DNA from 2 places in the Parabacteroides sp. AF48-14 genome. Region 1 is predicted to be linked to the other one. Evidence: riboswitches for the same ligand, from Rfam matches in the RefSeq annotation. Region 1 holds a riboswitch; the other holds the start of a gene.

The links. A riboswitch is a leader RNA that binds a small molecule or an ion and turns the genes downstream of it on or off. The one in region 1 is predicted to bind thiamine pyrophosphate.
Region 2: another riboswitch for thiamine pyrophosphate. It lies ahead of thiD (bifunctional hydroxymethylpyrimidine kinase/phosphomethylpyrimidine kinase); the one in region 1 lies ahead of DW083_RS04720 (TonB-dependent receptor).

The regions. Positions count from the first base shown of each region.
Region 1 is NZ_QUDI01000007.1:24,706-43,650, reverse strand. It holds gene sufD (Fe-S cluster assembly protein SufD) at 1-266, opposite strand, end outside; gene DW083_RS04755 (GxxExxY protein) at 326-748, opposite strand; gene sufC (Fe-S cluster assembly ATPase SufC) at 822-1,574, opposite strand; gene sufB (Fe-S cluster assembly protein SufB) at 1,612-3,057, opposite strand; gene DW083_RS04740 (CvpA family protein) at 3,087-3,578, opposite strand; gene infB (translation initiation factor IF-2) at 3,581-6,544, opposite strand; gene nusA (transcription termination factor NusA) at 6,565-7,863, opposite strand; gene rimP (ribosome assembly cofactor RimP) at 7,870-8,337, opposite strand; TPP riboswitch at 8,506-8,607, shown strand; gene DW083_RS04720 (TonB-dependent receptor) at 8,689-10,908, shown strand; gene pnuC (nicotinamide riboside transporter PnuC) at 10,912-11,523, shown strand; gene DW083_RS04710 (thiamine diphosphokinase) at 11,507-12,136, shown strand; gene DW083_RS04705 (hypothetical protein) at 13,026-13,370, opposite strand; gene DW083_RS04700 (DUF3868 domain-containing protein) at 13,486-14,952, opposite strand; gene DW083_RS04695 (DUF3575 domain-containing protein) at 14,961-15,515, opposite strand; partial or broken gene DW083_RS04690 (ATP-binding protein) at 15,834-17,038, shown strand; gene DW083_RS04685 (fimbrial protein) at 17,073-18,440, opposite strand; gene DW083_RS04680 (BACON domain-containing protein) at 18,451-18,945, opposite strand, start outside.
Region 2 is NZ_QUDI01000046.1:1,647-5,776, reverse strand. It holds gene DW083_RS18105 (DUF5686 and carboxypeptidase-like regulatory domain-containing protein) at 1-1,508, opposite strand, end outside; TPP riboswitch at 1,639-1,735, shown strand; gene thiD (bifunctional hydroxymethylpyrimidine kinase/phosphomethylpyrimidine kinase) at 1,756-2,595, shown strand; gene DW083_RS18095 (thiamine phosphate synthase) at 2,592-3,191, shown strand; gene DW083_RS18090 (thiamine phosphate synthase) at 3,182-3,919, shown strand; gene thiC (phosphomethylpyrimidine synthase ThiC) at 3,936-4,130, shown strand, end outside.

The sequences.
Region 1 (18,945 bases):
GTACTCAGGTTGGGAACGTCGCAACGGAACACGTCATACGGATTGACCGGGATTTCGACGCGGTTGATATTCACCCCGTAGTCCGGCGCGAAAGCCTGCGCCACATCGGTATATTTATAATCTTCACTCTTCACCGAAGGGAACCCTAATCGCTCAAAATCAGCCAAAGCCTCCGCACGCGGCAAGTTCATCACCGCCGCCGCATGCTTGCAAATCATCGACTCACACTGTGCAAAGAGATTGATATATTGTTGTTCTGCTTTCATACTATATATATTATCTGTAACAAAAGAACCAGGTACGCGGATAACGCGGATCGGGCGGATTATAGCGGATTATGACTTATATGATTTCTCTGTTTATATCTCTCATGCAAGCAGTTAGCAAAAACTTTTCGCCTAAACTCCGGACGTGCTCCGAAATTTAACAACAAGCCTACTTCCACACGAGTAGCCTTCAAATAATTCTGCAATTGCATTTCATGAGCCTCCGTTAGCATGCTCGAAGCTTTCAGTTCCAAGATTACTTCATCTTCAACCACCATATCCGCAACATATTTACCAACGACTTCTCCTTTATAATAAACCTCTATCACTTTTAAAGGCTCACATCTTAACCCCATGCTACAAAGCTCTTTGTAAAGGGCATTTTGATAAACACTTTCCAAAAAGCCAAAACCAAGTTCATTATACACTGCATAAAATGCCGATAATACCCGATCTGTTATATCTTTACAAAGTAGTTTCATAAAATACTTATCCGTTAAAATCCGCCCGATCCGCGTTATCCGCGAACCTGGTTCTTCATACCATCTTAATTCCTTACTCTCCTAATTCCGTCTTGATCCAGTCGTAGCCTTTTTCTTCGAGTTCGAGGGCCAGTTCGGGACCGGCGGTTTTAACGATACGGCCTTTATAAAGGACATGGACTACATCGGGCTTGATATAATCCAGCAAACGCTGATAGTGCGTGATAACAATAGCGGCGTTTTCCGGCGTACGCAACTGGTTCACACCGTTTGCCACAATACGAAGCGCATCGATATCCAATCCGCTATCCGTCTCATCCAGGATAGCTAACTTCGGTTCCAGCATCGCCATCTGGAATATCTCGTTACGCTTCTTCTCACCACCGGAGAAACCTTCATTCACACTACGGCTTGCCAGTTTATTGTCCAACTCGACAATCGCACGCTTTTCGCGCATCAGCTTCAGGAAATCGGTAGCCGAAACAGGTTCCAAACCTTTATATTTGCGGTGTTCGTTCAGGGCGGCACGCATAAAGTTGACCATGCTTACTCCCGGAATCTCCACCGGGTACTGGAAACTAAGGAAAATACCTTCACGGCTGCGATCTTCCGGTTCAAGCTCCAACAGGTTCTTCCCGTTAAAGGTCACTTCCCCTTCCGTTACTTCGAACGCCGGATTGCCGACCAGTACACTGCTCAAGGTGCTTTTCCCGGAACCGTTCGGCCCCATAATAGCGTGCACCTCACCCGCCTTGACAGAAAGGTTGATCCCTTTCAATATCTCTTTGCCATTGACATTGGCATGTAAGTTCTTTATTTCTAACATCGCTTTATTAATTGATAATTGACAATTGTCCATTGTTTTATCCCACGCTCCCTTCCAGAGAAATGGTCAGCAACTTCTGTGCCTCTACGGCAAACTCCATCGGAAGCTTGTTCATCACCTCGCGGGCATATCCGTTGACGATTAGGCCGACCGCTTCTTCCACCGAGATACCGCGCTGCTGGCAATAGAACAGCTGTTCCTCACTGATCTTGCTTGTCGTTGCCTCATGTTCCACCACAGCCGTTTCATTCTGAATATCGGCATACGGAAAAGTATGGGCGCCACAGGTTGAACTCAGCAACAAGCTGTCGCACTGGCTATGGTTGCGGGCACCTTCGGCACGGGGTGATACTTTCACCAGTCCACGATAGCTGTTCTGGCTATGTCCGGCGGAAATACCTTTCGATACGATCGTGCTGCGTGTATTCCGTCCGAGATGGATCATCTTCGTTCCGGTATCCGCCTGCTGGTAGTTATTGGTTACGGCTACGGAATAGAACTCGCCAACCGAATTATCGCCTGCCAGGATGCAACTCGGGTATTTCCAGGTAATGGCGGAACCGGTTTCTACCTGTGTCCAGGAAATCTTGCTTCCTTCGCCCTTGCACAATCCGCGCTTGGTTACGAAATTATAGATACCGCCCTTTCCTTCTTTATCGCCCGGATACCAGTTCTGGACAGTTGAATATTTCACCTCGGCATGTTCGTGCGCTACGATTTCGACAATAGCGGCATGGAGCTGGTTTTCGTCACGCATCGGGGCGGTACAACCTTCCAGATAGCTGACGTACGCCTCATCGTCTGCTACGATCAACGTGCGTTCGAACTGTCCGGTGTTTGCCGCATTGATACGGAAATAAGTACTCAATTCCATCGGGCAACGTACCCCTTTCGGGATATAGACAAACGAGCCATCGGAAAAGACAGCCGAGTTCAGTGCGGCAAAGAAATTATCACGATAGCCGACTACGCTTCCCAAGTATTTCTGTACCAGGTCAGGATGATGCTGGACAGCTTCGCTGAAGGAGCAGAAGATAATACCTTTCTCGGCCAGTGTCTCCTTAAACGTCGTCTTTACAGATACGCTATCCATTACGGCATCGACAGCCATTCCGCTAAGTTGTGCCCGTTCATGCAAAGGGATGCCCAGCTTATCGAAAGTCTTCATCAATTCCGGGTCAACCTCATCAAGGCTTTTCGGCCCTTCCTTCTTCTTCGGGGCAGCGTAATAGATAATATCCTGATAGTCGATAGCCGGAATATCGAGGTGAGGCCAAGTAGGCATCTCTAACGTCTGCCAATGACGGAAGGCTTTCAAGCGGAACTCGAGCAACCACTCCGGTTCATTCTTCTTGGCAGAAATAATACGAACGGTCTCCTCATCCAATCCACGATGAATCACCTCCGTATCGATATCGGTAACAAACCCGTATTTATAATCACCGGTCGTTACCTCATTCAATATATCGTTTGAATCTTCCATTATACATTATATATTATTAAACCAACTGCTTACTCTTCCTTAAAAAACAAATTTTGGAAGTAAATAGTTGGGATTATCTCTTTAACTGAATTATAAAAGCGGGATTCGACCTTTGTCTGGCGGGGAATCAAAACCGATCCCCTGTCTATCATCTCCATACCGTTTAGCAAAAGACTGATAAAAAGCATCATAAAACAAAGTCCGAAAACACCTCCTGCCAGATGGTTCAATACGCTAAGCGGCGTAGCCCCTACCACCCGGTGCAGAATCTCCCCTGCCAGCAACACGACGCCCACGATCAGCAGAAACCCCGCCACATAACTGAGCACCGTCACTCCCTGTTCGGGGAACCACCCCAACGCCAGAATATACCCTCTGAGCCAGAGCGCCGCTTTCGTACAGAAGAAAATTCCGACTAATAGGGCTATAAGCGAAACAACCTGTTTGATGACTCCATCAAACAGGCCTTTCACAAATCCTATTCCTGCCAGACATAGCAATGTAATGTCCAACCAGTTCATGTTTATAACGTCTTCTTGATTTCTGTTTCTTCGTACGCTTCGATGATATCGCCAACCTGAATATCATTGTAGTTTACAAGGTTCAAACCACAATCCAATCCGGCAACCACTTCTTTCACGTCATCTTTAAAACGCTTCAAAGATTCCAGTTCTCCCGCATGAACCACGATACCGTCGCGAATCACACGTACCTTATTAGAACGTTTGATCTTACCTTCACGTACCATACATCCGGCAATCGTACCCACTTTCGTGATCTTGAATACCTGAAGTACTTCCACATTGGCAGTGATCTCTTCTTTGATTTCCGGAGAAAGCATACCTTCCATTGCACTCTTCACTTCTTCGATTGCGTCGTAGATAATCGAGTACAGACGGATTTCGACGCCATCCTTTTCAGCCATTCGGCGTGCAGGCAATGCCGGACGCACCTGGAATCCAATGATGATAGCATCTGATGCGGCAGCCAGTACGACATCCGATTCGGAAATCTGGCCGACAGCCTTATGAATAACGTTCACCTGGATTTCTTCTGTCGACAGACGGATCAACGAGTCGGACAGAGCTTCAACGGAACCATCCACGTCACCCTTCACGATCACGTTCAATTCCTGGAAGTTACCCACTGCAATACGACGGCCGATATCATCCAATGTAAGCATCTTCTGCGTACGCAGGCCCAACTCACGCTGCAACTGCTCACGGCGGTTGGCGATCTCGCGGGCTTCCTGATCTGTTTCCAGTACGTTGAATGTATCACCGGCCTGTGGAGCACCGTTCAATCCCAGGATCAGAGCCGGTTCGGAAGGACCGGCCTTTTCGATACGCTGGTTACGTTCGTTGAACATAGCCTTTACACGACCGAAGTGTGTACCGGCCAGCACGATATCTCCCACTTTCAAAGTTCCGTTTTCAACCAATACGGTAGAAACATATCCGCGTCCCTTATCCAGGGAAGACTCGATAATAGAACCTACGGCACGCCTCTTCGGGTTTGCCTTCAAGTCGAGCAAATCCGCTTCCAACAATACTTTCTCCAACAGTTCCTCTACACCGATACCCTTCTTGGCTGATATTTCCTGGCTCTGGTATTTACCACCCCAGTCTTCCACCAGGTAGTTCATGTTAGCCAGTTCCTCCTTAATCTTTTCCGGATTGGCATGCGGTTTATCGATCTTGTTGATAGCAAAGACGATAGGAACACTGGCAGCCGAAGCATGATTGATCGCTTCAATCGTCTGCGGCATGACATTATCGTCGGCAGCCACAATGATAATCGCGATATCCGTTACTTTGGCACCACGGGCACGCATAGCGGTAAACGCCTCGTGGCCCGGAGTATCCAGGAATGTAATACGGCGTCCGCTCTGCAGCTTCACGTTGTAAGCACCGATGTGCTGTGTGATACCTCCGGCCTCACCGGCAATTACATTTGCATTACGGATGTTATCTAATAAAGAAGTTTTACCATGGTCGACGTGTCCCATCACGGTTACGATAGGCGGACGCGCAACCCAGTCTTCTTCATTATCGTCTTCTTCATCGGCCTTAATGGCTTCCACCACTTCGGCACTTACATATTCTGTCTTGAAGCCGAATTCTTCAGCTACAATATTAATAGTCTCCGCATCCAGTCGCTGGTTGATGGAAACCATGATACCGATACTCATACAAGTAGCGATAACCTGGGTTACAGGAACGTCCATCATGTTGGCAAGGTCATTGGCTGTAACGAATTCCGTCAGCTTCAGGATCTTGCTTTCCATTTCCTCCTGTTCCATCAATTCGTGCTCACGTTTCTGCACGGCATCACGTTTGTCACGACGGTACTTGGCACCTTTGTTATTCTTGTTTCCTTTGTTGGTCAGGCGAGCCAGTGTCTCTTTTACCTGCTTCTGTACATCTTCCTCACTGATCTCCGCCTTCACCGGCTTGCGCAAGCGGGGTTTACGATCGTCATTCGAATGATTCGGACGTGTCGGACGCGCGTTCGTTCCCGGTGTATTGTTAACATCTACCCGGTCTTTCTTAATACGGTTACGCTTTTTCTTTGCATCCTGATTACCTTCGCCCGGTTTGACAGGAGCACCGGGTCTTGCTGTTGCATCTTTCGGTCCCTTGTTGAAAGGACCGTTACCCGACTGTCCCGGTTTATTACCGGCAAACCTCTCACGTTTGTCATCACGTTCCTTCTTCCGCTCTTCTTTAGTCTTCTTCTTAGGGCGGGTAGACTGATTTAATGCATTCAGGTCAATCTTCCCTGTCACCTTGATTTTAGACTCGAACTTCGGAGTATTCAACCGGAATAACTCATCGTCAGACCCGCCATCGGCAGAAGCCGCCGGCTCTTCAGTATTTACGGTCGTTGACTCTATGGTTGCTGTTTTCGGCTCCTCTACAGGCTCCGGTTTAACCACTTCTGCTGGTTCCTTTTCCACTACTATAACTTTTTCTTCTTTTTTCTCCTCTGGCTGCTGTGTTACTTCCGGAACTTTCACCTCAGGCACTTTTACTTCCGGGGTTTTCACCTCCGGAGCCGGAGCTTCAGCAGTTTTTGCAGCAGGAGCCTCCACTGGCACCTCTACTTTCTTTTCCACAGGAGCAGAAACCGGTTCAGGTCGTTCTTCCTGTGTTCTTTTATGCGGTCTGTCCAGATCGATCCGGCCCTTTGTAACAATTTTGGGCTTGAATTCTTCCGGTATCACAGTCTTTATTTCCGAATTCCTTTCTTCTTTCACAGAAGCAATTTCCTTATGAGGGCGTTCGGGCACAACCCGCTCACGCTCACGCCCTCCGTCCGGTAAATCTTTACCAAACTCTTTTACGAGCAAAGCATACTGTTCATCACCGATTCGCGTGTTGGGATTGTTATCCTCAACCTCGAACCCTTTCTTGCGTAAGAAGTCAACAACTGTGTTGATTCCTACATTTAATTTCCTTTGTACTTGTATTAATTTTATGGGCATATCAAACTTTGTCGTAATACTTATTCCTGAGTTTCATCCTCTTCTTTTTCTTCTCTCTCTTCAACCTCTTCTTCAAATTCGGCAGATAAGATAGCAAGTACCTCGTCAACAGTCTGTTCTTCGAGGTCGGCACGTTCAATTATCTCGTCGCGGCTCATCGCTAACACGCTCTTCGCAGTATAGCATCCTGTATTTTTCAGCGCTTCGATAACCCAAGCATCGATTTCATCCGAGAATTCATCCAGATAGATATCTTCTTCATCTGCACCTTCCACATCGCGGAATACGTCAATTGCATATTCGGTCAACATACAGGCCAGTTTGATATTCAAACCACCCTTACCGATAGCCAATGAAACTTCTTCAGGACGAAGATAAACCTCTGCCTTATGTTCTTCTTCGTTCACTCGTATAGAGGAAATTTTAGCCGGGCTTAATGCACGCTGGATAAACAGCGATACATTGGATGTATAATTAATTACATCGATATTCTCGTTTCTCAGCTCGCGAACGATACCGTGAATACGGGAACCCTTCATTCCGACGCAGGCGCCAACCGGATCGATACGGTCGTCGTACGACTCTACGGCTACTTTTGCTCTCTCTCCCGGAATACGGGCTATTGCCTTGATAGTGATCAGACCATCATTGATTTCAGGCACTTCGAGTTCAAACAAACGCTGCAGGAATAATTTGTCTGTACGGGAAAGAATAATCTTCGGATTGTTGTTGTAGTTATCCACCCGTTGTACGATTGCACGTACTGTCTCACCTTTGCGGTAAAAGTCTGTCGGGATCTGTTCTGTTTTCGGGAGCAGCAACTCATTACCCTCGTCATCAAGCAACAGGATTTCTTTCTTCCATACCTGATAAACATCGGCAGCAATGATGTTACCGATTTTATCTTTATATTTAGCAAATAAGCTGTCTTTCTGTAATTCAAGTATTTTTGAAGCTAACGTCTGACGCAGGTTCAGGATGGCACGACGTCCGAAGTCTGCAAAATGCACTTCGTCGGTTACTTCTTCGCCGACTTCGCAATCAGCGTCGATCTTACGGGCCTCAGTCAATGTCAGCTGAAGGTTAGAGTCTTCCAGTTCGTCATCTGCAACAACCGTACGGTTTCTCCAGATTTCAAAGTCTCCTTTCTCAGGATTGATAATTACGTCGTAATTTTCATCCGTACCGAACATTTTAGCGATCACGTTGCGGAATGAGTCTTCCAACACGCTGATCATCGTATCCTTATCTATATTCTTCAACTCCTTGAACTCAGCAAGTGTGTCAATCATACTGATTGTTTCCTCTTTCTTGGCCATAATCTTTTACTTGAATCTTATTAAGTATTTTGTATATTTTATTTCATCGAATGTATATGACTGGTCTTCCTGTACAGTCACCTTACGCTTGGCACCTTCGGGTTTTACCTGTTTTTCAACAGTTACGACTACCCCGTTTTCATCGGCCGATTTCAATACACCTGCCAACTTCGTACCGTTTTTAAGCAGCATTTCCACTTCATTGCCTATATTTTTCACATACTGGCGAAGCACTTTAAACGGAGATGTTATACCGGCGGAACCCACTTCAAGCTCGAAGTCTTCCGCATCCCGGTCCAAGTGACCTTCCACATAACGGCTCAACTCCACACAGTCGTCGATGCAAACACCCTCATCATTATCTATCTCTATGATAATCAGGTTACCCGGTTTAATTACTACGTCTACCAAATAATTGTCGGAAGAAGCTAATTTCTCTTCAACCAACTGACTTATTACGTCCTTTTCAATCATACACATACAGTTAAGAACAAAAGAAGGGGACTGCCCGCCCCCTCCTCATCTTCGCTTAATCGCCCGCAAATATACAAATAATCAATGAGTTTTCAAACAAATATTATTATTTCTTTCATATCCGTATCAGATATTGTAAGATTCCCTCTTTTTACGTTTCTTTGTACCCGAATTCAAAAGGGGTGCTTATGGTTCAATACCATAGGCTGAGAACATACCCATATTACCTGTACGGATAATGCCGGCGTAGGGAATTGAAAAACCAAGCCTTCCGGGCTTGCATGGTATATTTCTTCCGACACTCCTTTTCACCGTTCGTTTATTTTATTTAGGTTATCAAAAAAACAAAGGATGAAAAGTGTATTTATTTTAGCCTCATCATGGGCTGTACTGACTGCGCAGGGAATAACTGTCGAACCTGCCGATTCACTGAAAATTTCCAAAGACGTATCACTGGATGAAGTTGTTGTAACAGCAACCAAAGTTGCCAAAGGAACGCCTGTCGCCTACAGCGAGTTAACACAAGACGAACTGAAACGACGGAACGACGGACAAGGTATCCCCTACCTGATCCTACAATCACCGTCTGTTATCATGACTTCGGATGCCGGAACGGGTATCGGTTACTCCGGTTTCCGCATTCGCGGAACAGATGCCAACCGTATCAATATCACTGTCAACGGAGTACCCGTGAACGACTCGGAGTCGCATACCGTCTTCTGGGTGAATATGCCCGATTTCGCCTCTTCGGTTGACAATATCCAGATACAGCGCGGCGCCGGGACTTCTACCAATGGGGCTGCCGCATTCGGTGCAACTGTCTCTATGCAGACACAAAAATCGGAACTGAAGCCCTACGCCGAATATTCGGTATCAGCCGGCTCGTTCGGAACTGTCAAGAATACAGTCAAGTTCGGTACCGGACTTCTCAATGACCATTTTGTTTTCGACGCCCGTTATTCCAATATCCAAAGCGACGGCTACATAGATCGGGCCGATGCCAATATGCATTCCTACTTCGCATCGGCCGCCTATTACGGAGACAACACGCTGATTCGTTTCCAGACATTCGGCAGTATCGAAAAAACCTATCAGGCATGGACCGGTGTTCCGTCCTATATGCTGGATTCCAACCGCACATACAATCCTTGCGGTGAATATAAAGAAGACGGAGTAACCAAATACTACAAAAACCAGACGGACAACTATCGGCAGCAAAACTACCATCTGACCGCCAGCCAGCGCTTAAGCGATCTCTGGAACATGAACCTGACTCTCCATTACACACACGGAGCAGGTTACTATGAAGATTATAAAGGCGGCGCCAAGTTTAAAAGCTACAAACTGAATCCTTATATCAACAGCCAAGGCGATACGATCACCAAGACGGATCTCGTTCGCCGCAAATGGCTGGAAAATGATTTCTATGGCGCCATCTACAGTGCCAATTTCCGGGGCGAACGCCTGCAATTCTCAGTAGGAGCCGCTGTCAACCGTTATGACGGCAACCATTTCGGCCGCGTCATGTGGGCAAAACAATCGAACAGCCTTCCCGAACCTGATTATGAATACTACCGCAATACCGGCAATAAGCTGGACTATAATATGTACACAAAGGCCAACTACCAATTCCATCCTCACCTGAACGGCTACCTGGATATGCAATACCGAGGCATCCACTATACAATCAAAGGAAGTGACGATAAAGCCGGTGACAACGTAAATATCAATAAATACTGGAACTTCTTCAACCCCAAAGCGGGTATTAATTTCCAAAAAGACGGGCACAATGCTTTCGTCTCATTCTCCGTAGCCAACCGCGAACCCAACCGGGACAACTTCACAGAGGCCGGCCCGGACGAACGTCCGCAACATGAAACCTTATACGACTACGAAGCAGGCTATGGTTTCGGAAATTCCCGTTTTCACGTCGGTGCAAACCTTTATTTCATGGACTATAGCAACCAATTAATCCTGACCGGTAAGATCAGTGAAATCGGTGAAGCCCTTACCTCCAATATCAAAGACAGCTACCGCATGGGGATCGAGTTGACCGGAGGCGTGGAAATCGCCCGTTGGCTGGATTGGAGCGGGAACCTGACATTGAGCCGGAACAAAATCAAGAATTTCACAGAAAGCATCGAAGTGTACGAAACCCTCCCTAACGGCGATTGGGGCTATCAGCGTGAGGATCACAATAAGCTGGGAACGACCAATATCGCTTTTTCACCGGATATCATCGCCAACAGCATGTTCAACTTCAATTGGAAACAACTCAGTGCAAGCTTTAACTCCCAGTTTGTCGGACGCCAATATATCGACAATACTTCCAGCAAAGACCGCTCCATCAATCCTTACTTTGTAAGCAATCTGCGTGTCGGCTATGTCTTCAAGCCGAAGTTTATGAAAGAAATCGCTCTTGATGTCACAATAAACAATATATTTAACGAGCAATACGAGACGAATGCCTGGGTTTACTCAGCAATGGTCGACGGTGAGCGTTACAAAGAAGACGGCTATTTCACCCAGGCGGGGATAAATGCCATGGGCCGGGTAACATTCAAGTTTTAAACAATGGAACAACTATTGGAATATTTCGGAGTATTGACGGGGTTGCTTTATCTGCTTTTAGAGATCAGGCAGCATCGTGCCATGTGGGTAGTCGGCTTCCTGACTTCCCTGGTCTATGTGTTCGTCTTTTTCTTTTCAAAAATATATGCCGACATGGGGTTGAACATCTATTATGTCGCAATCAGCATATATGGCTTCTGGCAATGGACCCGTAAAAAAGCTATAAACGAAGGAAAAACAGATCAGAACACCCCGGCAAATGAAGCAATCCTCTATCGCAACATGACGTTCCCACTTTTTACGGGAATAATCCTCGCAATCCTTGCAATTTATGCCTTAATCTATTATATCCTGCATAATTTCACCGATTCGCCTATCCCTGCCGGTGATGCGTTTACCACTGCCGTCGGGATCGTCGCCACCTGGATGCTGGCCCGCCGGATCATCGAGCATTGGATATTCTGGATCATCGTCAACTGCGTATCCGTCTATCTTTATTACCTGCGTGGACTATACCCCACCATGTTTCTATATATTTGCTATGCCATACTGGCCGCAGTCGGATTATACACCTGGAAAAAGAAAGGAATAAAAACAAATGATAGCACCTTATAATTGCGTCGTCGTCGCAAACGGCACTTTTCCACAAACCGCTTTGCCGCTCCGCCTGCTGCGCGAAGCCTCTGTCGTCATAGCCTGCGACGGAGCCGTACAAGCTTTGCATGATGCTGGCATCACCCCGACAGCCATTGTCGGTGATCTGGACAGCATTCAACCCCGCTTCCGGGAACTGTATGCCGGCCGTATCCACATCGTAGAAGACCAGGAAATAAACGACCTGACAAAATCCGTCCGTTTTGCCCGCCAATCCGGAGAAAAAGAGGTCCTGATATTGGGAGCCACCGGGTTACGCGAAGACCATACACTGGGCAACATTTCCCTGTTGGCTGATTATGCCTCCCTGTTCGACCGTGTGGAAATGCTTTCGGACTATGGCATCTTCACCCCCATCCGGCAAACAACAACGCTGGACAGCCACCCCGGGCAGCAAGTATCCCTTTTCTCCCTCTCCCCCTGCGGCAGGATAACGACATCCGGTCTCCGCTGGCCGATAAACGACCGCCAGCTGACAGCTTGGTGGCAAGGGACTCTCAACGAAGCGACAGGAGACAGCTTCACCATCACCCTTTCGCCCGGCAGCCCGGTCTTAGTCTACCGCACCCTGTAAACGAATAGTTCATTTCTAAGAAAAAGTGAGCTATCCCGTTCTCGCGCTTGACGCGGGATCGCATTAAAACCGACCGTATAAACAACTGATTGACAAGGACTGTTCTACTGCGGCCCCGAGTCAAGCGCGGGGACAGGGCAGTTTTGACACATCCCTAAGCTCAAAAACCGTTCGTTGAAACGAAACGGCAAAAGAGAGCCTGCGGCGGAGGACTTATTGTATAAAACGCGTTTTTCAGAGTAAAAAAACATCCGAAACCGAACAAATGCTAATCTACTTTTCTGCTATCAAAAAGGGGCTTTTTCCTATGATCTGGCACCTTATCGCCATGAAGAGGGACTTTATCGCTCTGATCCGGAACTTTGTTGCTCTGAAGGTTGACTTCATATAGCGCGAAGTCAACCTTCAGAGCGATGAAGCGTTACTTCAAGGGAATTTTCTGCGCACCTCACAGCAATAAGCCTCCAAAATTTCCTTGGGATATTTGGAACGCTGTCCGTCTTTGTTCGCAAATAATCGATTCTCCGGGAGTTAAGGTTTATCACATTGTCGGCGTTTTCATCTTTCGATAATCAAATTGTACACTTTTCGCAATGGACTCGGCACCACATTTTCTCTGCAGTCAGCCGAGCCGGTTAAAATCATGAAAAGAGTCAATCCAAAATCGATCAAGATTTCGGATGAAATAGAAAAACAGTCGAAACAGGGGGTTAATGTATATTTTTCAATTTGCAGAAGATCCAAAACTAAGAAAAAGTGAGCTATCCCGTACAAAAAAAAGTCCCGAAGGGATCTAAGATCAGCCTTCGGGACAAAATACACCCTCAATTTTACAACTTAGTATTTATTCAAGCCTCACGGCTGTTTAATAAAGTTCTTGTTATACCTTTTATGCAGGTAATCTATTTAATTGAGAAGCTTTCCATTCAGGAAAACCATCAATATTGGCATATACATGGAACTGTAATTTATCATCTGCCACCTTTTTCAGCTCTGTTTTAGGAGCCAGTGGCAAACACATATCATCTACAGCGAACAATGCTTTTAGCAAAACTACATCGTACCCGTCGCGAATTACCTCTTTCTGTAGTACCACCGGCACATTTAACCTTGCCAGATAATAAGCAGAACGTTCATACGCGCACCATGCATTACCTTCGAGATATAAGTAGACACCATCCTGGTTGTCTATCTCATTCATCAAAACTTTTTCGACATCTGCTACACGTTCCATAATCTTACTTATTAAGTCCTCAATCTTTTATACGCAATCTCTTTATATGCAATAATTATATCGCAAAGATACAGGCTTATAAGTCAACCGCTGCGATGTAAAAGTATCAATTATACTACTCAAAGCTATCAAAGAGCTGATTATCGGCTTCTTTCTTGCGCAATTCGTCCAAATTGGCAGCTGCACCCTTCACTCCGGCTGCTTTTGCCTGTTCGAGCAATCTGCCGGCTTCACTCAAGTTGCCTTCCATCAGGTTCAACACACCACGTGCATGGATCGCTTCCGGACTGTTACCCGCTTTTGCCAGGTAATTACGTGCAGCGCTCAAATCTTTCTTTGACAAAGCGATATTTGCGGCATTCAGATTGGCTACCGGATCGTCGCTATACATACGGACAGCGATCTCGAACACGTCATTATAATCCTTGCTACCGATTTCGTAACTGTTGGCAACCGCAAACATTTCACTCAAGCTTAACTGTTGCGGATGAGTCTTGATAATCTCGCGGCCTTCTTCAACCGTAAATTCACGTACCGTATAATCAACACGGTATTCGGAACGGCGCAAAGACGGGAAAATACCGGCCAATACATAACGATAAGCAGCCCCGCCATTCAAAGCTCTCAATTCAGCTTCTTTCTTATCCGGGTCTTTATCGCTATTGATAATAGCCAAAACGGCATCACGGTCAGGCACCTGATTATCGGCTTCCACTTTAGCCTTGAAACCTTCCCAATCCTCGGGTACAGTTTCCAGTTTAAAGAAGCTCGATTTGAAATCATGTTTCTTTTCAATATAACCACGCAACGCTTTTACACGGTTTTCAGCCAGCACCGCATTGGATTTATAAGAACCTTCGGGTGAAGCATATCCTTTCAATACAATACCCGACAAGGTGATATTCTTATCATCCACTACAGTCTTGATCGTATTGTCGATCTTAGCCAGTTCGACCGCATTGTTACGGAAATCAGGCAAAATAGCATATCGTCCCACCTGAAAATCCAGATAAGCCGTACCCACTTCGGCACGATGTTTCACTGTTTCAGCTTCCGGAGAGATATAAGCCAGCGTCGGCATCACTTCATAGCGTTTGTCCGGACGTGTCATGACCTTATCGGCAATCAACAGCGGTTCGCCCTGCGCTTCCTTGCCGCAACCGCACATATTCGGTACCAGCACGAAACGGGCATCTTTCATCCATGATTCGAAAGGAATCGTCATCTTATAGTTAATCACGCTTTCGCTCTTTCCGGTCTGTACCACCAAAAAACGCGGTTCGTCCTGCAAGTTATTCAACGCAATCTCACGGTCATACACTTTCTGGCTGATCCGGCCGTTCAACAGGATGGATGGCAGACCTTCTTTCTGTGAAGCGGATTCCAGCACAGGAGTCAGCGTAAGATTCTCGCGCGACTTGATCTGGCTGCCGTCTACAGTAATAACAGCGTCGATCAGCAACTCTTTTCCTTGTTGTTTCAGTTCGTTACAAACTACTTTTACCGGGGCCTGAGCAAGGATAGCCGGCGAAATAACAGCCAACAAAGCGGCTGCCATATATAATTTTATTGTCTTCTTCATAGCTCCGATTATTTAATAAAGTAAATAATAGAAAGAGCAGCTTTCGTCACTCCGAAATAATCTTTATCTCCGGCAATTTTATCACCACAAACGGCACACGGATATTTGTCGTAGTCCAGATGCGCCCAACCAACACCGATCACAGCTTCCATACTCCAACGGTTACTCAACAACCACTGGTAACCATAAGACAGACCGGCACCGTAGAGATTACCTTGATAACGATTTTTCTCCATATTATCACTCAGGAATTTCATTCCGCCGACATTATAATCGGCATAATGAGCATGAACTCCAAAGAAATGACCGTTAAACTTCTCGCACAACCAATAGCGGGCTTCAGGTTGGATCATCCAGTGTTTCCAACGTGTGTCGTCACCGAACTTCCATCCGTTATAGTTTCCGGACAAGTCCAGTGTCCACTTCTTGCTCAATCCCATCTCAACCCCGAGGTTGATCGTTGCAGTAGCGTCGTACAGCAAGTTTGACTTCACCGCAAACTTCTGCCCATAGACATTAGTCATGCCAGCCAGAAGCAAAAAGAGGAAAAGTACTTTTTTCATACACTTCATTTTTTAATTATCTTTTGTTTTTCTATCCTATTATTAAACAACAATGGTGATAAAACTGTTTATTCCGATACAAAAATATAATAAGTCTTTACCACTCGCAATAGGTACACCTTTCAAGTTTCGCGGGCAAAGCTACCAAGAATTATCCAGATGATATAAATACCGATGAAAAAAGTAAGAAGAGAGAGAAATACCGATTCTTTAAAATCACAGCCGGAATGAGAGGTTTAAGGCTGAAATATTGAAGTATAATTAAAACTTTTCCGTATCTTCGCAAAAGTTTGAAGTATAATTAAAACTTTCCTCAAAATGAAGCAGCCTAAGAACATTATAAAGAGAAGCAACTATACAGATAAAATAGAGCCATTCATGCGCAAATCCATTATAAAGGCTCTAACCGGACAACGCCGTGTCGGGAAAAGCTTCCTGCTATACCAGCTTATTGAAACAATACGGCAGGAAGATCCGGCTGCCCACATTATCTATATCAACAAAGAAGATTTCGAATTCGATATATGCAGACTGCAAAAGATCTGTATGATTATATTGCCTCCAAACACATAGACGGCGCATACAATTACATATTCATCGATGAAATACAAGATATTGCTGGGTTCGAAAAGGCTCTCCGCTCTCTTCTACTGGATGAATACAATGATATCTATATTACAGGAAGCAACGCCAATCTGTTATCCGGCGAACTGGCGACTTACCTGAGTGGAAGATATATTGAAATCAAGGTCTACAGTCTTTCGTATCCTGAGTTTTTAGAATTTCACAAGCTCAACGACAATACGGAGAGTTACGATAAATACTGCAAATACGGTGGCCTCCCCTATCTGATCAATCTGCCTCTTAAAGAGGAAACGGCAAACGAATATCTGAAAAGCGTGTACAACACAATCGTTTTCCGCGACGTTGTCGCCCGCTATAACTTGCGGAGCACCTCGTTCCTGGAAAAACTGATCCAGTTCCTGTCTGAAAACATCGGTAACCTCTTTTCAGCCAAAGGAATCAGCGATTATCTGAAATCGCAACATTCCACAGTATCCGTCAACCAGGTGCAAAATTATGTAACCTACCTGACAAACGCATTCCTGATCCACAAAGTGCCTCGTTACGACCTTACCGGCAAACGCATCTTCGAGATCGGTGAAAAATACTACTTCGAGAATATGGGAATACGTAACATTATTGTCGGCTACCGGATTAACGACAGAGCCAAACTATTAGAAAACATTGTCTACAACCATCTTTTATACAAGGGTTATGAGGTAAAAGTCGGTATACAGGGCACGCAGGAGATCGATTTCATCTGCGAGAAAGAACAGGAAAAACTTTACATTCAAGTCGCCCTCAGGCTTGACAGCGAAAAGACAGTCGAACAGGAATATGGTAACCTGCTAAAGATACAGGATAATTATCCCAAAATCGTAATCTCCGAAGATGAATTTTCGGGAAATACTTATGAAGGGATCCGGCATTACACAATTCGGAAATTCCTGATGATGTAAACAAGCCGGCTCCCATTATAATTTTACACAAACCTTATAGGCCTACAATATTTATTGTTTTCCAAACCCCTCCTGCCTTTATATAGAACAAAGGGGGAGTCACTCCCGGCTTAATCCAAATAAACGTTTCATAAAAAACATTGGCTGCGCCGGTTTTCTGCTGGGCTGTAATACCTTCGGGCATATCTATCATTTGCCAGCCTCCGGAATAGTTCGTGAAAATCTGGATTTTTGCATAATACTTACCTTCATTACTATTATAGGTAGCTATAAGCGCAGAGGTATTTACGGCCAGATAATCGATACCGTCAGTCGTAATATCATTCAGTCCCTTCTCTATACATCCTTCCTGCGAGGCTTCTGCACCGACTGTCATTATCGTTGTCGAAGTGGAAAGACGGGAGGCATTATCCGGTATAGATTTATCAAACACATCTTTGGCCGAAATTAACCCATATTCATGAACCGCATCGATCTTGAATATATAGCGTGTATTTCTCATAAGGCTCATATCTTCATTGACTGTATTCTGCAACAGGAAATCCAGCCGATAATAGCCATCTTTCATCATTCCGTCAATCGTTGTTTTCCCTCGTATCACCATACACAGACTACGATGTACCTCATTATTCTCTAACTGTTCTGTTTTCAAAAGACTTTCCGGAATATAGAACTTGGTTCCCTTATTATCCAAACCCGTTTGGTGAAAAGCGGTTCCCAGATCCCGGCTACCTGTAGCGCCTGCCGGAATTGAAATTGTTCCTTTTTGCAATGTTCCGTCCGCCTTAATGGGGGCAACAAAACCTTTATCATAAGTACCGGCCAGATAAGCCTCTTCCAAGTCAAAATTAATCACCAGGTCTTCATCGACAAACACCTCTACACAGGCCATACTACGTGTCATAGGGATTGTGATCGGGGCATCGTCCGTATACAGTCCATTGGATAAAATCACCTCGCCCCACATCGGGATGTAGACCGTTCCACTCTGGGATGGAACATTAAACTCCAAACTCTTCAATATATCGGCTTTTGACGTTCCCAGAGTAAAATTGTAACTTAAGGAAGAAGGAAGATTTGCCAAAACCATCAACGTAACGGGATCATGGGTCGCTTTCAAATTAGCCGTAACCGCTTTCGTTGCATCTCCGTTTACAGGCACAGAACCTTGTACCTGATAGATCAGCTGTCCGGACTGGTCAAACATATACACCCAAAGATCTTTGATCTGATTATCTTCTGCCGAGGCGGCTTTTGTCGCGGTTGGCAACTGCATATCAGACAACTCCAACCTGATCTTAGCTATCACATCATCATTGCCTCCCTTTACTACGTCTTCCTGCGAACAAGAAACTAACAAACAAAGGAATGTCAATATATAGATTAAATTATATGTCCTCATATATTTTCTATTAATTATTTTGTTTTACAGATATTTCAATCGGCTCCAATCCTTCCGGTCTTACAGTGACTGTTCCATATCGAACAGTAGCATTGTTACCATTATTTCTATCAGCTGTTATAGTAAGTATATTACCATTTATCGACGTAGAAAGCCAATTCTGTGCACTAGACGCAGTCCAAGACAAATTTTCCAAATTTGTTATTGTAACAGTCGTACTCCGGGAGCTGGCTTGGCCAGTTCCGCGTGCCAATTCCACAGACAATTTATCTACAGAAAATCCGGTATATCCTATTGCACGTTGAATGACCTTAATCGGATACGTATTTCCTTTTGATGTCCGAATCACAAGTGTTGCTTCACGCTCTGCTCCTGTATTTTCTTCTGATGCCGTAAAGAGGATGTTTTGCCCGGCACCGGCATCCGGATTTCCGGAATACTTATCCAAATAGAACCAAGGTGCCCCCGGATTAATGACTTCCCAGGTTTCATTAATAACTTTAAT
Region 2 (4,130 bases), on a different contig from region 1:
ATATAGCCGTCAAAGAACAAGTTTTTACTGAATGCCGTCGTCGTTGTTCCTCCCACACGGAAGCGGGCTCCTTCGATCGCATTACCACTGATCGCCGTATTCATCGGACCAAACTCGAACTTACTTTTCAACGGGTCCTTATTCGTCGGGATATAACCGGAAACGAGGATCGATACGATCTGTTCCGTTATGTAAAAGATCGGAACGGAGCGGAATTTCGCCATCAACTTCTCGACGGAATTGGGATTCTTCTTAATCCCCTCTTCCGGACGGTTGCTTATCCAGAATTCATCCGTCTGCCGATAAGCGTCTTTCAGCGTAATAACAGGCGCACTCTCCTTAAACACCTGGGCCTGTTCGACATCCGGCTCCTTAAACGACTGGTTGCTGTAAACATTCAGGCGCCGCGCATACATGCCTTTGGACTTTTCGCTTAACTTGAAATTGACATTGATATCGTCTTTCGTAATGATACGGGTACTGTCCGGCGTACGTTCGAACGTCTGTTCGATTGTCATTCCGGATACGAAGTTCAAGTTGATATCTTTGGGAACGTTAAGGATCGCTTTCTGCACAAAGAATGTGGAGTCGAGCGTGACAAACAGATGCCCGGTAAAACCGAATGTCTCCGAATTGAAGGGGACAAACCCCAGATCCACGCAGTTCCGCCCGTTCACCTCCAGCGTGTCGAGCAGATAATATTTGTAATAGTTCGGTCCGATTGTAGAAAGCGGGCTTACAAACCGTTGCAGAAACAAAGGAATATCGTTTTTAAAGATATCGACTTCCCGGAAAACCTCGTTCAGGAACTGCTGGATACCGTCGCGGGAGAATATTTCATCCACACCGGATGCTTTGCTGCCTTTGACAACCCGTTTTTCCGACTTCGGCTCTTTGCGATAATAAACCGTTTCGACCTTTTCCCTTTCCGAAACCGGCAGAATAGTCGTGCCAACATCGAGTGTATCGACAAAATCAACCAGGAAATCAAACTTGCCCGGCTTTCCGTCTTTTTTGGGTTTAGGATGGAAATCGTTCATCGCAAAGACCATCTTCTCATACTGATCGTATTGAAAATAGTCATGATTACGAGGGTCATTGCTTTCACGTGAAGCAATCACCTGTTTTACAAAGGTCACAGCCGGATTCTCCTTTTTGCTGTATTTCTCCTTTTTCGGCTTGACAACGACCTCATTCAACGCGATTCCGTTCGGCGCTAATTGTATTTTCAGATTATTGGTCCTGCCCGGAGTGACTCCCACTTCTTTTGTATCATATCCCAGATAAGAAACAACCAAGGTTCGGTTGGCATTCGGAGTAGAGAATGTGAAATTCCCGTCCCCGTCAGTTGCCGTTCCTATCGTCGTTCCTTTGAATATAAGAGATACATAAGGTAATCCTTCCCCAGTAATCGAGTCGGTCACTATTCCTTTTATTATCGTATTCTGTCCATTTGCTATCCATACCACAAATAAGGATGCCAGCAAAAAAACAATCTTTTTCCCCATCACAATTTTCTATCCTTAGATTTCTACTTTATCCCTAATTAAACGCTGCAAAAGTATAACAGTTTATTTTTACAGAGTGTTCCAAAACGTGCACATAATCTTCCAATTGAAAAAAATTCTTTCTACCTTTGCCTGTTGAAAGGGGTGCCATACTGTAAACGGGCTGAGATTATACCTGTGAACCTGATGCGGGTAATGCCGCCGTAGGAAAAAACAGACAAGGCTTTTCCCTCCTTTTTATATATAAATGAAAACAAACACAATGTTTCGCTATCCGGTAGCACTTACAATTGCCGGTTCAGACAGCGGCGGCGGTGCAGGAATACAGGCGGACCTGAAGACATTTTCAGCATTAGGCGTATTCGGAGCTTCTGTAATAACATCCATTACCGCCCAGAATACAACGGGTGTAAGGGGGATACAGGCTGTTTCGCCGGAAATAGTGGAAGGACAGATAAATGCCGTATTCGAGGATATAACGGTCGATGCCGTAAAAATCGGGATGTTGCATAACCGGGAAGCTGCCGGGATTGTAGCCTGTGCGATCGACCGTTTTTCGCTTTCAAAAGTAATTCTCGACCCTGTCATGATTTCGACAAGCGGCAGCAAGCTGATGGAAGACGAGACGATCGAAGTCATTGTAAACGAATTGTTCCCTAAGGTCATGTTAGTAACTCCGAATATAGACGAAGCTGCTTTCCTGTCAGGCATGCCGATACGGAATGAAGAAGAGATGGAAAAAGCCGCTCAAGAGCTTTTAGCCCGGGGATGCCGTGCCGTCCTGATGAAAGGCGGCCACCTGGAAGGAAGCGAAAGGGCCGATATCCTGTTCACGAAGGATGCGGCCCCTCTCCGACTGGTTGTCCCGGCTGTTCAGACACAAAACACGCATGGCACAGGATGCACACTGTCTTCCGCAATTGCCGCTTATATGGCTTTGGGTAAAGAATTGCCGGATGCCGTAAGGTTGGCAAAAGAATATGTAACAGCCGCCCTTGAGGCCGGTGCCGACGTGCAGACCGGACACGGGCATGGGCCTATGAACCATCTGTTCGCTCCCGTTCCGTTGATAAAAATAAAAGCATGAAAAAGCTGATTGTAATCACGACACCGGGCTTCTTTCCGGGAGAAAACATCATTCTCACCCGGCTTTTTGAAGAAGGAATGCAATCTCTCCACTTGCGTAAGCCGGAAGGAAAGATTGACGAACTGCGCCGGCTGCTGGATAAAATACCGGCCGTCCACTATCCGAAAATCGTGCTCCACGACTGCTTTTCGCTGGCAACAGATTACGGCTTGGGAGGCGTGCACCTGAACCGGCGCAACAGCCTGGCGCCATCCGGCTTCAAGGGGACGGTCAGCCGTTCCTGCCATTCCATCGAGGAAATCCGACACTACCAGTCGCTCGACTATCTGTTCCTGAGCCCTATCTTCCGGAGCATCTCGAAAGAAGGATACGGAAGCGGTTTTGCAATGGAAACCTTACAACAGGCCTCCGATGCCGGAATCATTAACGAAAAGGTTTTTGCCCTTGGCGGCATAGACCTTGCCACTCTCCCGTTGCTCCGCCCTTTCCGTTTCGGAGGAGCGGCCGTGTTGGGCGCGCTTTGGGGAGAGCGTCCGTCGACAGACAAACTGGATATTATTATCACACAATATAAAAAACTACAAGCATGGAATTAGACAATTATTTAGAGAGCTGCGCCGGCAGAGGCCGGTATGCTTGTTTCACCGGCCAAAACCGACTTATGTTCATCACGCATCGTACAAACAAATATACAGAGCTGGATGAGATCAAGATGGTAATCAAAGGCGGTTGCAACTGGGTTCAGCTCCGCATGAAAGACAATCTGAACCTTGAAGTCGCCAAAGAAGTTTCGCACTTCACCCTGTTCAAAGGCGGTTTAGATTGTGTCTGCTGCTTGGATGACAACCTGGAAATGGCAATCAAAGCCGGTATCCATTGCGTCCATTTAGGGAAAAACGATATGCCGGTATCAGAAGCCTGGCGGATCATCATCGAAAAAGGCTTGGACGACCTTTTCCTTGTCGGCGCAACGGCAAACACCTTCGAGGATATTTTGAAGGCGGACCGGGAAGGCGCTTCTTACATCGGCCTGGGGCCGTACCGTTTTACCGAGACGAAAAAGAACCTGAGCCCCGTGTTAGGATTGGAAGGATATCAAAAAATCATGGAACAATATAGGGAAGCCGGTCTCGAAATTCCTATCTTTGCCATCGGTGGCATTCAGTTTGAAGATATTGCCCCCTTGATGGAAACAGGGATAGAAGGCATCGCCGTCTCCGGAGCGATCATCAATGCCGATGATCCGGTGGAAGAAACACGCCGTTTCATCAGGGAGATCAACAAACACAAGCCGGACCCTTGCAGGGACGATTCAGAAATATAAAAAAACATACAATACAATGGCAAGTAAAAACAGAATACGCATTACCTATCCTTCATCGGAAAAGATCTATGTTCCCGGCAGCATCCACAAGATAAATGTGGGCATGCGCAAGATCAAGATACTGGATACCGTCACGCGTGGTGAAGACGGAGAACTGATCCACAAAAAGAACAATCCCGTAATCGTTTATGACACCAGCGGTCCGTTCTCG